Linked DNA regions of Methanococcus voltae. The protein of the gene in region 2 binds, or shares a complex with, the protein of the main gene of each other region. Links are inferred from orthologs where the notes say so. Each region holds a gene or a part of one and is shown on either strand. Other genes may lie near its edges.

Region 1 (2,855 bases), on a different replicon or contig from region 2:
TGGGTCCAAAATTCCCAAGAAGGCCAGAAGATATATTAAGAAGAATTATCAGAGGCATGCTCCCTTACAAAAAGCCAAGAGGAGTAGAAGCATTCAAAAAAATTAAAGTTGAAGTAGGAGCTCCTGCAGGTGTTGAAGCAGACATTGTTTTAGGTTCAATACCAAAAACAAACAAGTACGTAACTTTGGGAGAATTAAGTAGCTTCTTAGGTGCTAAATTTTAATTTAGAGGTGATTTAGCGTGAAAGTTATCAATACAGTAGGAAAAAGAAGAACTGCAGTTGCAAGAGCTACTGCTAAAGAAGGAAACGGAAGAATTAGAATTAACAAAAAGCCTATAGAATTAATAGACTCAAAATACTTAAAAATGAAGTTAATGGAGCCTGTAATTTTAGCTGGTGAAGAATTAAACAACATTAACATCGACATCGACGTTAAAGGTGGCGGTGCTGTTGGTCAAGCAGAAGCAGTAAGAACTGCTTTAGGTAAAGCAATCGTAGAATTCGTAGGAAACCTCGAATTAAAAGATAAGTACTTAGCTTACGACAGAACAATGTTAGTTAGTGATGCAAGAAGAACTGAACCGCACAAACCAAGTAAGTCTTCAAAAGGTCCAAGAGCTAAAAGACAAAAATCATACAGATAAATTATTTACTATTTATCTTTTAGATTTTACTTTTAAAATTGAGTATATATTAAGTATGTTAATATGTAAATATTATATACTAAATTAAATAATTGAAATAATTATTGATTTTTAAGTTTTAGATTTTATTATTACTATTACAAATTTATTGAGTATTAACCGTATAGTTTTTAAGTTTTTAAGTTTTTTATCAGATTTAATTTTAAGTTTTAAATAATTTTAAATATTTGATGGTATAAAACATATTTATCCTAAAAATGAAATACAAATAATTCAATACTGTAATTACGAATATTATAATTTTAAACACTTTTACCGGTAAAAAGGTGATAACATATGATGTTTCCGGTTAGATGCTTTTCTTGTGGGACAGTTGTTTCAGAAGTGTATGGAGAATACCATGAAAGACTTACAAATGGGGAAAAATCAGACGAGATTTTAGACGATTTAGATATTACAAAATATTGTTGCAGAAGGATGTTTGCATCCCATAGATTACATAACGACAAGGATTTATTTGACGATGTAATGGAATATAAATAAAATATTAATAATCCATTAATCAAAATCCATAATTCTATAATCAAAAATGTTAAAAGTTCGTGCGGGTGATTTTTTGAGCTATACAAAATTTGAAAAAGCGAGATTAATAGGTTCAAGAGCCTTGCAAATTTCAGGCGGAGCACCAACTACTGTAGATTCTGACAGTAGTTCATCTTTAGATTTAGCAATTGAAGAGGTAAGCAAAGGTGCTGTACCTTTAACAATCAAAAAACCTAAAGTTATTAAATTAGATGAATAATAGTCTGATAAAAAGTGTTTTTCTTTTATTTGATTATTCACTTTTATATGGGAATTTATATATAAATTTTCATAAAATGTCATATTTGCAAATTTGCAATGTTATTAATTTTCTCAATTTTTATTAATTATTTATCAAATAATATAGTTATTTAATATTTTATTTATTTAATAATTCGCCTAATTTTAACAACCTATCTAATTATTTATTATTTAATCAATACTAATAATTGCAATAATTTAAAAATCGAAGTAGGGGATTTATTTGGAATATGAAACAGCTATAAAAAGAATAACTGCAAAGAAAGTATTCAAAAATTCCAAAATTCAGGTAAAAATATCCACAATAACTGAAAAGGGGATAGGATACGATGTTATAGATGTGGATAATCCAGAATATGTAATTTCAGATATCGAAAATGTGATAGCTCCCGAAATAATAGGATATCCTGCATACGACCAAGATTTTATCGATGCAATAATCTGCGACACAAACGTTGACAATCCTATGATTACAATGAGTGCATCAGTTAGTGTCGCAAGGGCTGCATCAAATAGTATCAATATACCAATGTTTAAACATATAGGCGGTATTTTATCGGCTGATTTACCTGTAGTAAGTTGTCCTATTTTAGCGGATAAAAAAGGTAATCAATTAATTGTATTTCCAATGGCTGAATCAATCGGGGAAATGATACATACGTACGAGTTTATCATTGACAATATATACCCAAAATATCAATCCAGAAATATGGAAGGTGAATTCCTTTGTAAGTCTGTTTTTGACAATATAGACGATTTTTCGGAAATTATATCAAATATTGCAGAAGATGAAGACTTAGATATTTTAATGGGTGCAAAAATAACGAGTTATGACCAACGGATAGAAAGTTTGGACTATTTGGAAACAAATGAAATTGTTGATTTTGATGGATTATTATGTACTGAGAATATGGACGAAGAAGCCGATATTTCGAAAATAAATCCATACACAACAGGTTCTTTAACTGAAATGAAGTATTTGGTAAGTTATATGACAAATGCAGGTATAACGCCAATGATAGATTCAGAAAATACATCTTTTGCTCATTTAGCAATAGGATTTAAAGTACCAATTATAAAAACTTCGTTAACTTCTAAAATTTTAAATGAACTTTGGAATGTTGAGAGAATTTTAAAAAATCCAAACATTACAAGATTTTAAAATAATGTAATTGAAATATAATATAGTATAATATATTATAATATATTATAATATAATATAAATAAAATATAAATATTATTTTTTTTACTCAGATTCTAAATCCAAAAGTATACAGTTATTTGGGCAAACATCTGTACAAACCTTACACCATACGCAAGTTTCAGGATTAACAATTATTATTTTATCGTTTGAAATATCAAATAT
Region 2 (8,927 bases):
CAGTATTTCGTTTAATAAGTTCAAATTTTTCATCAGCGTTCATTATATCTACCTATTAATTATTAAAAAATAATCCTCAAAACTTTAAAGTCTAAAAATTTAAGTTTAAACATTGCTTAAAATTTTAAATACTACGAATTTAATATATTAACCACTTCTATATATAAATCTATAGTAATTTTTTATAATTTTTTATAATTTTGTATAATTTTGTATAATTTATATATAGTATGTAATAGTTATGTAATAAGATAAGTAAAGTTTATTATGTAGTTATAAAATTATGAAATTACGAACTTATGAATTTATAAATTTATAAAGTTAGGAATTTATAAATTTTCAAATATAAGGTGAATTATGAAAAGAGTTATATCAGTTAGTGGTTCTGAAGAAGAAACAGTGGAAATATGTGAAAAGGTTGCTAAATTAAGTTTAGAGTGTTCTTTCGATTCAAAAGTAAAAAGTACTGACGGCTCAATTTCAAGTATTATGATAAAGCTTTATGGTAATGACCGTAATAAATTAAAAGAAGACCATAAAGATATTTTAGCAATAATAACCGATGTAAAAAATAAATACAATGCAAATAAAAAAGGAATGTTCACATATAAATTAAATGATTTAAAAACACCAGTTAATAAAGATTTAATAATAGATGCATTAAAATATTCCAAAATAAAGCACGAATACATTAAAGAAGATAATGAGTTGCTTGCAAAAATAACTGCGCAAGAGTTAGATGATTTACTTAAAGATTTACAAGAAATCTATGTCGATTTGTCATATTACCCAATAGGTTCTAAACCGGTTAAAAATGCCATAGTAATTGGTGTTTATATATCAGGCTTGGAAATGGATGAAATATTAGAATTAGGTCTCGAAGAAGGATGTTTTAGGGAAGAAGATGATAGAATAGTGCTTAATATGGATATTACTAAGGTAAAAAATATACTATGCAATTCAAAGAAGTCAATTTAAATATATAAATATAAGAATATACCTATGGTAATGTATGATAAATTATAATAAATTATATAAATAAAATATAGACTATATAATTACTAATATCTAAAAATTATTAAATTTAAAAAGTTAAAAGTTTAGAATTAATTAAAACTTGACTGTATCGGTGAAAATATGATTAAAATTACAAAACAAGCGGAAAACTATTTGGAATTTGAATTAACAAACGAAGACCACTCATTACCAAATATACTAAAAGATATTTTATTGTCAAAAGAAAACGTTATAATGGCTTCTTACAATGTTGAACACCCTGTTTTAGACCCTGAAAGCGGTAAATATATTTCAAATCCTCTTTTAGTTTTAGAAACTGTAGAGGGAACCAATGCAGTTGAAATTTTAAAAGAAAGTTTAAGCGATTTAATAGCTTTATGTGATGAAGGACTAAATGACTTATAATTAAAAATAATATAATATATAATACTAAAAATACAATTTACAAATATCTATTTTTTATTAATCAAATATTATTATTATTATTATTATTACTTTTTTATTTTTAAAATAATTATTCAAAAATTTATTTATTTTAAAAAATAACATATTAAATCAACTATTTTATAAATATACGGGTAATTTTTTGTTAAAATTACTAAATAACGTTTAAAATCGTACAAACCAATGTACTCATATATAAAATAGCACCTTCGTATCCTAAATAACTACCTATTTATAAAATATTTTATTATCTAATTATGTATAAATTGGAGGCATATTATGAAAAATAATAATATATTAAAAATTTTTCTTTGTGTTATGGTATCCCTCGTTGTAATGTGTAGCGGTTGCGTCTCTTCTTCGTCATCAGATAGTGCTGATGATGTAGTAGTGGAAAAAACCAGCACAAACGATAATACCGAACCTAAAGAAAACGAAGAAACTAAAGATGATGAAAAACCTAAAACTGAGGAACCCGTAGAAGAAGGGCTACCTGACGAATACGTCGCAGTATTTTATGAAGCATACTCCACTAAAAGCTTTGATGGAAGTTATGGTAAAGAAGAAGCTGCAGATGGTAAAAAATACTTAATTGTTGATATTACAGTATATAACAATGGATATGATGAAATTAGCGTAAATCCATTGTACTTTGATGCAATTGTTGATGGCGTAGAATATGACTACAGTATTGATAGTTATAGCTTAGAAAATGATTTAGACAGTGTAAATTTAAGAAACGGTGGTAAAACCAGCGGTTCATTAGCATTTGAAATTCCAGAAGATAGTAGTTCAACATATAGCATTGAATATAACCCAATTACGTGGGATAAATTGAATATAATATACAATCCTGAAGATGTAGATATTGAAGAAGCTCAAAAAGCTGCTGCTTCAAGTTCAAATACCGGTGCTGAAAAGTCAACACCTACTACTTCAAATGATGATACAGATTCAGACTCTGTAAACATCATAACTGCAGCTACAGTGACTGAATCATTTAACTACAATATTGGAAGTTATGAATACACAAGAGAAGCCCCATCTGGTAAAACATACCTTATCACATATATTTCCATTGAAAATAATGGATATGATGAGATATCAACAAGCCCATTGTACTTTGATGCAATTGTTGATGGCGTAGGATATTCATATGCTTCAGATACATACAGCTTAGAAAACCATTTGGAAAGTGTAGATTTAAGAAACGGCGGTAAAACCAGCGGTTTATTAATATACGAAATTCCAAAAGGTTCCGACAGCTACGAACTCGAATACGACCCAATTTCGTGGGATAAATTGAATATTAAATACGAATATATCTCATGGGATGAAATTGAATAAGGCATTATTTAAATTAAATACTCCATATTTATTTTTTTCAATTTTTAATACATTTATAAGATTAAATATTTTAAATAAATATTTTTATTTTTTAGATTTAAACGTTAAAATAAATAGTAATATATTTATTGAATAAAGTAGTATAATTTAGGATATAAATAAATTAGATATATCTTTATAAATATTATAATAATAAAAAATATTAAATAACGCCACATACCTAAAAATTTAACTTATATTATTATGTGGTAGATTATATTGTTTTACGGTGAAATAATGGCAGAAATAAAGTATTGTCAACATTGTGGTTTCAAATTAGAAAACGACGAAGATGTGTGTCCTCAATGCAATAAATTTTGTTCTGACACACTCCAGGACTTAAAAAATTCATATAATGTTCCTTCAATAACTATTAACAATGAAAATAATAATGATACGAATGTTACAAGTGCGTCTGATTCCCAGAGTGAGAGTGAGAGCGATAGTGAATCAGAAGCCAAAAATACAAATATTAGTTCAAATATTAATAAAAATACTAATATGGGCTATCCTGCAGGTTTTAACAGATATATTAAAAGTCCAGCGCTTGCTGCAATATTATCCTTTTTTATACCGGGTTTAGGTCAAATATACAATGGTGAAATAATAAAAGGAATTATTATTATAGTATTATTCGTTATATCATTCTTTGCCATAGCCATATTAATTGGGTTTATTATGTTACCAATTGTTTGGTTATATGCAGTCTGTGAAGCTTATAACACCGCAAATAAAATTAATAGAGGTTATATTGTCCCATAACTCAAATAATTCCCTAAAAATACATAATAATACATTAAATTTTTATTTTTTAGATAACATATTTTTAATAATCTTAACATTTTTAATAATATCATTATTTTTTAAATTTTTAAAATATATATTTAAGGTAGTAATATTTATATAATAGTTAATCAATATTATGTTTGCTCCATGTTAAGACTGAAAAGTCATATGACAATTACAGGAGGCTACACAATGGATAGTGTAAACATATTAAACGCAGTGAAGGAGGCTCGAAATTCAGCAAAGCCGCGAAACTTCACACAGTCTGTTGACCTTATCATAAACCTCAAAGAGCTTGATTTGTCAAGACCTGAAAACAGGATGAAACAACAAATCGTACTCCCAAGTGGTTTAGGAAAAGAAATCAACATCGCTGTGATTGCTAAGGGAGATTTAGCAGCTCAAGCTGAAAGCATGGGCCTCACTGTAATTAGACAGGAAGAATTAGAAGAATTAGGAAAAAATAAAAAACAAGCTAAGAAATTAGCTAACGCAAACCAGTTCTTTATTGCACAAGCAGATATGATGCCTATTGTAGGTAAATCCTTGGGTGCCGTTTTAGGTCCAAGAGGTAAAATGCCTCAACCTGTTCCTGCTAATGCAAATCTTAAACCATTAGTTGAAAGATTTGGTAAAACTATTAGCATCAACACAAGAGATAAAGCATTTTTCCAGGTTTACGTAGGTAAAGAATCAATGAGTGATGAAGAACTTGCAGCAAACATCGAAACAGTATTAAATACTGTTGCTAGGAAGTATGAAAAAGGACTTTACCACGTTAAAAGTGCATTTACAAAACTTACCATGGGTGCTTCAGCACCGATAGAAAAGTAGAGGGGTTGAGATTATGAGCGAAGTAAAATCAGAACATAAGATTGCCTCTTGGAAAGTAGATGAAGTTAACGCATTGAAAGACTTACTTAAAAGTGGTAACGTAGTTGCAATTATTGACATGATGGAAGTTCCTTCAGTTCAACTTCAAGAAATTAGAGACAACATCAGAGACTTAATGACTTTGAGAATGTCAAGAAATACATTGATGAAAAGAGCGATTGAAGAAGTCGCTGAGGAAACAAATAATCCTTCATTTACAAAATTAGTAGATTGTTTGGAAAAAGGTGCTGCAATCATTGCAACCGAAATGAACCCATTCAAACTTTACAAGACTCTTAACGAGAGCAAAAGCCCTGCACCAATTAAAGCTGGCGCTACTGCACCTTGTGATATTGAAATTAAAGCTGGTTCAACAGGTATGCCACCTGGACCATTTTTAAGTGAATTGAAAGCTGTAGGTTTACCTGCTGCAATCGAGAAAGGTAAAATTGGAATCAAAGAAGATACAATTGTTGCTAAAGAAGGAGATGTAGTATCCGCTAAATTAGCTGTGGTATTATCAAAATTAGATATTAAACCTATGGAAGTAGGTTTAAACGTATTGGGCGTTTATGAAGATGGAATCATTTACGACTCCAGTGTGTTAAAAATTGATGAGGATGAATTCCTCGCTAAATTACAAAATGCTTACACAGGTGCATTTAACTTATCAGTTAATGCAGCAATTCCTACTGCAGAAACAATTGAAACAATCGTTCAAAAAGCATTCTCCAATGCTAAGGCTGTATCAGTTGAAAGTGCATTCTTAACATCAGAAACCTCAGACGCTATTATAGGAAAAGCTAACGCTCAAATGTTAGCAGTTGCTAAATTAGCTGGTGATGATGCTTTAGATGAGGAATTACAATCAATGGTAAGTGGTTCAGAAGCAGTATCTGAAGCTCCAGCAGCTGAAGAAGCTCCTGCGGAAGAAGAGAAAAAAGAAGAAGCTCCTGCATCAGTAGGTATGGGTTTATTATTCTAAATCCTTAGCTTTTATTTAACTTACTTAATTTAATTAAGTAAATAAATTAATGTATTAAAATTGTACTAAGCATATAATTTAATATAATTAATTATAGAATTTAATAAAGGAAACAATAACGATTTAAAAAATCTAAGTATGTATTGAAAAATTATATATACTTTAATAGATTATCTGAAAACTAATAATTATAAAAACACAAAAAGAAGTAAATTATTAGTATTTGAGGTGTACTTTATGGAATACATATACGCAGCTTTATTATTAAACTCAGCAGATAAAGAAATTACAGAAGATGCAGTTAAAGCAGTTTTAACCGCAGCTGGTATCGAAGCAGACGATGCAAGAGTTAAAGCATTAGTTGCTGCTTTAGAAGGAGTAGACATTGCAGAAGCTATCGCAAAAGCAGCAGCAGCTCCAGTAGCAGTTGCAGCAGCAGCTCCAGCAGCTGAAGCTCCAGCAGAAGAGAAAAAAGAAGAGAAAAAAGAAGACACCGGTGCTGCAGCAGCAGCTGGTTTAGGTGCTTTATTCGGATAATTAAATTATATCCGAATATTTTTATTTCTTTTAACAATATATATTATTAAAATTTAATTAGAAATTATTTAATCAACGCTTTTTTACAAGTTATATTTTGACAAATTAATTAGAAATGATACTAATCATAAGAATTATTTTTTATAACCCATATAATTGATATATCTAAATATATTTAGGTATTATTATCCTTATCAATATTGGTACTATTATTTTTATCATTAATTTTTAAATTGTTAGAATTTTGAAACATTTAATTATAACATTTTTATAAAAGTATATAAATACATTTATATACTATATAAATAAAACTTATATTATACGTAATATAGGTGAGAGATATGGAGCCTGAAATAAAGATTGTTAACGTGGTAGTTTCTACACAAATAGGAACAGATATAGACTTAGAATATGCTGCAGATGTTTTAGACAACGCAGAATATGAACCAGAGCAGTTTCCTGGTTTAGTGTGTAGATTAAGCGACCCTAAAGTTGCATTGTTGATATTTAGAAGTGGTAAATTAAACTGTACTGGTGCTAAAAGTAAATCAGACGCTGAAATAGCAATTAAAAAGATAATTGCAGAACTTAAAGAAGCTGGTATGGAAATAATTGATAATCCTGAAGTTAGCATTCAAAATATGGTTGCCACAACCGAATTAGGTATGGAACCTAACTTAGACGATATTTCCACATTGGAATGTACAGAATATGAACCAGAGCAGTTCCCTGGTTTAGTTTACATATTAAGCGACCCTAAAGTTGTAGTGTTAATATTTGGTAGCGGTAAGGTTGTAATAACCGGTTTAAAGAAAATTGATGATGCTTACACAGCATTTAATAAAATATTAACAACGTTAAAAGAACTTGAAGAAGAATTTTATTAACTTATTTAACATAATTTTTTATTAATTTTTTATTTTATTGTTATGTATTGTTATAATCCATTGAGATATACTCTTTTAGTCATATATAATTTTTACAAAAATATACATAGTTCTTGATATTTTAATTTGGCAAATTAATATTAAAATATGTATATATAGTATAATTACGTATTTTTATGTAAATTAGAATATATGTCATTTTATTGGAATTACCATTAAATTAAACATTATCAAACATTATACATAGAGCGTGTGAAATTATGATTGCAATTATTGATTACAATGCCGGAAACTTAAGAAGTATCGAAAAAGCGTTTTCAATTTACGAAAAAGACGTTAAACTTACAAATAACCCCGAAGTAATTTTATCAGCGGATAAACTTGTTTTACCGGGCGTTGGAAACTTTGGAGACTCCGTAAAAAATATAGAAGCCGTAAAATTTGATGAAAAAGTCTGCGATAAATTAAACACGGATTGTACAAATTTAAAAGAATTAATTGTCCAAAATATTGGTAAAGTACCATTTTTAGGTGTTTGCGTGGGTATGCAATTACTTTTTGAAAAAAGTGAGGAAAGTAAAGGCGAAGGTTTAGGTGTATTCAACGGAGAAGTTGTTAAATTTGTAAATGCTCCTAAAATACCACATATGGGTTGGAATAACGTTAAACAGGTTTTGGATATACCATTATTTGAAGGGATAAAAGATAATGATTACTTCTATTTTGTCCACTCCTATTATGTAAAAACTTTTGATGAAAAAATAATCGCAGGAACTTGCGATTATGGTACAGAATTTACCTGTGCCGTTAATAAAGACGATATTTATGCTACACAGTTCCACCCTGAAAAAAGTGGTAAATCTGGTTTAAAAATGATTGAAAACTTTGTGGAATTAATTTAAGGATTAAAAAAGGATTAAAAATAAATAATTAAAATAAATAATTAAAATAACTAAATTTAATTAATTTAATTAAATATTATTTTTTATATTATATTTTATTACAGCATATTTAAAAATTATAATAAGTAATCCTTAGCTACATCAACGCCACAACCTGCGTCATATCCAAGTTTTTTAAGACCTGCTTCTATTAATGCTAAAGTACCTAATATATGGTGCTCTTTTACGCTACCCATATGCCCTACTCTGAAGATTTTACCTTTTAAGTGAGCTTGACCTCCTGCAACTAAAACATCGTAATCGTTGTTTAAAGTTCCTCTGAAATCTTTATCACTTATTCCTTCAGGGTATAAAGCAGATGTAACTGTTACTGACCTTGCTCTTTCTTTTGCGAACAATTCAATACCCATTGCTTCTAAACCTGCTCTTGTAGCTTCTGCAAATTTATCGTGTCTTTTGAATCTGGTTTCTAAACCTTCATCGAGTACGATTTCTAATGCCTTGTTCATTGCATAGGTCATTGATACAGATGGAGTGTAAGGTGTTTCTTTACTACTTTCCCATTTTTTCTGGTAAGCTTTAATGTCTAAATAGAATGATTTAGTTTCCGTTTTGTTTATAACTTCCCAAGCTTTATCATTTACTGAAATAGCCGCCATTCCTGGGGGTGCAGCGATACATTTTTGGGAACCAGTCACACAAATGTCAATGTTAAATTTATCAACGTCCACATAGTCGCCACCTAATGATGAAACTGTATCTACGATGTAAATTGCATCGTGGTCTTTTACAACTTTACCGATTTCTTCAATAGGGTTCTTTACACCGGTTGATGTCTCGTTGTGAACGATTGTAACTACTTTTGTATCAGGGTTTTCTTCGAGTGTTTCTTTAACTTTCTCAACGTCTGCCATATCGCCCCATTCATTGTCGAGCAACATTGTGTTTGCTTTGTAGGTATTTGCAATTTTGTAAAACCTGTCTCCAAAGTTTCCATTTACTATATTTAGTACTTTATCCCCTTTGTCCACGGTGTTTGAAATTGCCATATCCATTGCTGCAGTTCCTGAACCTGTTATTAAGTGTGCATCGTATTTTGTTTGGAAAACT
Region 3 (2,996 bases), on a different replicon or contig from region 2:
TTGAGATAATTATATTAGTATAATATTATAATAATTTATTATAGTAATTATTGTATTATATTATTATATTATTATATTATTATTCATTATGTTATTTCATTATTAATTATTTAAATGCTAAAATTAATCTAATTATCAGATAATTATTATCATTATGGCGTATACATTTATATGCCCTCATAATCATATTTATGAACGATAAACACGAAAGGTGGATAAGCATGGTTGTTATTAATGCTGAAAACGCTGTAGTTGGAAGATTAGCTTCATATGTTGCTAAAGTTGCATTAAGCGGTGAAGAAGTTGTAATTATCAACGCTGAAAAAGCAATTATGACTGGTAATAAAGAATTTATTTTCCAAAAATACGTGCAATTGAGAAACAGAAAAAGTATTTCCAACCCTAAAAAGATGGGTCCAAAATTCCCAAGAAGGCCAGAAGATATATTAAGAAGAATTATCAGAGGCATGCTCCCTTACAAAAAGCCAAGAGGAGTAGAAGCATTCAAAAAAATTAAAGTTGAAGTAGGAGCTCCTGCAGGTGTTGAAGCAGACATTGTTTTAGGTTCAATACCAAAAACAAACAAGTACGTAACTTTGGGAGAATTAAGTAGCTTCTTAGGTGCTAAATTTTAATTTAGAGGTGATTTAGCGTGAAAGTTATCAATACAGTAGGAAAAAGAAGAACTGCAGTTGCAAGAGCTACTGCTAAAGAAGGAAACGGAAGAATTAGAATTAACAAAAAGCCTATAGAATTAATAGACTCAAAATACTTAAAAATGAAGTTAATGGAGCCTGTAATTTTAGCTGGTGAAGAATTAAACAACATTAACATCGACATCGACGTTAAAGGTGGCGGTGCTGTTGGTCAAGCAGAAGCAGTAAGAACTGCTTTAGGTAAAGCAATCGTAGAATTCGTAGGAAACCTCGAATTAAAAGATAAGTACTTAGCTTACGACAGAACAATGTTAGTTAGTGATGCAAGAAGAACTGAACCGCACAAACCAAGTAAGTCTTCAAAAGGTCCAAGAGCTAAAAGACAAAAATCATACAGATAAATTATTTACTATTTATCTTTTAGATTTTACTTTTAAAATTGAGTATATATTAAGTATGTTAATATGTAAATATTATATACTAAATTAAATAATTGAAATAATTATTGATTTTTAAGTTTTAGATTTTATTATTACTATTACAAATTTATTGAGTATTAACCGTATAGTTTTTAAGTTTTTAAGTTTTTTATCAGATTTAATTTTAAGTTTTAAATAATTTTAAATATTTGATGGTATAAAACATATTTATCCTAAAAATGAAATACAAATAATTCAATACTGTAATTACGAATATTATAATTTTAAACACTTTTACCGGTAAAAAGGTGATAACATATGATGTTTCCGGTTAGATGCTTTTCTTGTGGGACAGTTGTTTCAGAAGTGTATGGAGAATACCATGAAAGACTTACAAATGGGGAAAAATCAGACGAGATTTTAGACGATTTAGATATTACAAAATATTGTTGCAGAAGGATGTTTGCATCCCATAGATTACATAACGACAAGGATTTATTTGACGATGTAATGGAATATAAATAAAATATTAATAATCCATTAATCAAAATCCATAATTCTATAATCAAAAATGTTAAAAGTTCGTGCGGGTGATTTTTTGAGCTATACAAAATTTGAAAAAGCGAGATTAATAGGTTCAAGAGCCTTGCAAATTTCAGGCGGAGCACCAACTACTGTAGATTCTGACAGTAGTTCATCTTTAGATTTAGCAATTGAAGAGGTAAGCAAAGGTGCTGTACCTTTAACAATCAAAAAACCTAAAGTTATTAAATTAGATGAATAATAGTCTGATAAAAAGTGTTTTTCTTTTATTTGATTATTCACTTTTATATGGGAATTTATATATAAATTTTCATAAAATGTCATATTTGCAAATTTGCAATGTTATTAATTTTCTCAATTTTTATTAATTATTTATCAAATAATATAGTTATTTAATATTTTATTTATTTAATAATTCGCCTAATTTTAACAACCTATCTAATTATTTATTATTTAATCAATACTAATAATTGCAATAATTTAAAAATCGAAGTAGGGGATTTATTTGGAATATGAAACAGCTATAAAAAGAATAACTGCAAAGAAAGTATTCAAAAATTCCAAAATTCAGGTAAAAATATCCACAATAACTGAAAAGGGGATAGGATACGATGTTATAGATGTGGATAATCCAGAATATGTAATTTCAGATATCGAAAATGTGATAGCTCCCGAAATAATAGGATATCCTGCATACGACCAAGATTTTATCGATGCAATAATCTGCGACACAAACGTTGACAATCCTATGATTACAATGAGTGCATCAGTTAGTGTCGCAAGGGCTGCATCAAATAGTATCAATATACCAATGTTTAAACATATAGGCGGTATTTTATCGGCTGATTTACCTGTAGTAAGTTGTCCTATTTTAGCGGATAAAAAAGGTAATCAATTAATTGTATTTCCAATGGCTGAATCAATCGGGGAAATGATACATACGTACGAGTTTATCATTGACAATATATACCCAAAATATCAATCCAGAAATATGGAAGGTGAATTCCTTTGTAAGTCTGTTTTTGACAATATAGACGATTTTTCGGAAATTATATCAAATATTGCAGAAGATGAAGACTTAGATATTTTAATGGGTGCAAAAATAACGAGTTATGACCAACGGATAGAAAGTTTGGACTATTTGGAAACAAATGAAATTGTTGATTTTGATGGATTATTATGTACTGAGAATATGGACGAAGAAGCCGATATTTCGAAAATAAATCCATACACAACAGGTTCTTTAACTGAAATGAAGTATTTGGTAAGTTATATGACAAATGCAGGTATAACGCCAATGATAGATTCAGAAAATACATCTTTTGCTCATTTAGCAATAGGATTTAAAGTACCAATTATAAAAACTTCGTTAACTTCT

The links. Proteins that work in one complex are often made in the same cells at the same time.
Region 1: J3E06_RS03490 (region 2) and J3E06_RS05450 share a complex: the UniProt entries of both Methanocaldococcus jannaschii proteins name them as parts of the RNA polymerase complex. The link is inferred for Methanococcus voltae from one-to-one orthologs.
Region 3: J3E06_RS03490 (region 2) and J3E06_RS05445 share a complex: the UniProt entries of both Methanocaldococcus jannaschii proteins name them as parts of the RNA polymerase complex. The link is inferred for Methanococcus voltae from one-to-one orthologs.

Annotation. Positions count from the first base shown.
Region 1 is NZ_JANUCR010000004.1:20,858-23,712, forward strand. It holds J3E06_RS05450 (DNA-directed RNA polymerase subunit K), read left to right. Parts: upstream 1-1,262; coding sequence 1,263-1,448; downstream 1,449-2,855. Other genes in the region: J3E06_RS05435 (50S ribosomal protein L13), read left to right, coding at 1-224; J3E06_RS05440 (30S ribosomal protein S9), read left to right, coding at 242-646; J3E06_RS05445 (DNA-directed RNA polymerase subunit N), read left to right, coding at 983-1,189; J3E06_RS05455 (hypothetical protein), read left to right, coding at 1,713-2,651; J3E06_RS05460 (4Fe-4S dicluster domain-containing protein), read right to left, coding at 2,736-2,855. UniProt on the Methanocaldococcus jannaschii protein: DNA-dependent RNA polymerase (RNAP) catalyzes the transcription of DNA into RNA using the four ribonucleoside triphosphates as substrates.
Region 2 is NZ_JANUCR010000002.1:187,879-196,805, reverse strand. What follows is about bases 1-2,779. They hold J3E06_RS03490 (DNA-directed RNA polymerase subunit L), read left to right. Parts: upstream 1-1,137; coding sequence 1,138-1,422; downstream 1,423-2,779. Other genes in these bases: J3E06_RS03485 (DUF4352 domain-containing protein), read left to right, coding at 1,741-2,779; J3E06_RS03495 (DUF2067 domain-containing protein), read left to right, coding at 358-978; J3E06_RS03500 (tyrosine--tRNA ligase), read right to left, coding at 1-43. Also shown: more of J3E06_RS03485, read left to right, coding at 2,780-2,808; J3E06_RS03480 (DUF5683 domain-containing protein), read left to right, coding at 3,085-3,609; J3E06_RS03475 (50S ribosomal protein L1), read left to right, coding at 3,826-4,467; J3E06_RS03470 (50S ribosomal protein L10), read left to right, coding at 4,481-5,491; rpl12p (50S ribosomal protein P1), read left to right, coding at 5,729-6,028; J3E06_RS03460 (TATA-box-binding protein), read left to right, coding at 6,370-6,915; imidazole glycerol phosphate synthase subunit HisH, read left to right, coding at 7,176-7,817; J3E06_RS03450 (pyridoxal-phosphate-dependent aminotransferase family protein), read right to left, coding at 7,934-8,927. UniProt on the Methanocaldococcus jannaschii protein: DNA-dependent RNA polymerase (RNAP) catalyzes the transcription of DNA into RNA using the four ribonucleoside triphosphates as substrates.
Region 3 is NZ_JANUCR010000004.1:20,447-23,442, forward strand. It holds J3E06_RS05445 (DNA-directed RNA polymerase subunit N), read left to right. Parts: upstream 1-1,393; coding sequence 1,394-1,600; downstream 1,601-2,996. Other genes in the region: J3E06_RS05435 (50S ribosomal protein L13), read left to right, coding at 222-635; J3E06_RS05440 (30S ribosomal protein S9), read left to right, coding at 653-1,057; J3E06_RS05450 (DNA-directed RNA polymerase subunit K), read left to right, coding at 1,674-1,859; J3E06_RS05455 (hypothetical protein), read left to right, coding at 2,124-2,996. UniProt on the Methanocaldococcus jannaschii protein: DNA-dependent RNA polymerase (RNAP) catalyzes the transcription of DNA into RNA using the four ribonucleoside triphosphates as substrates.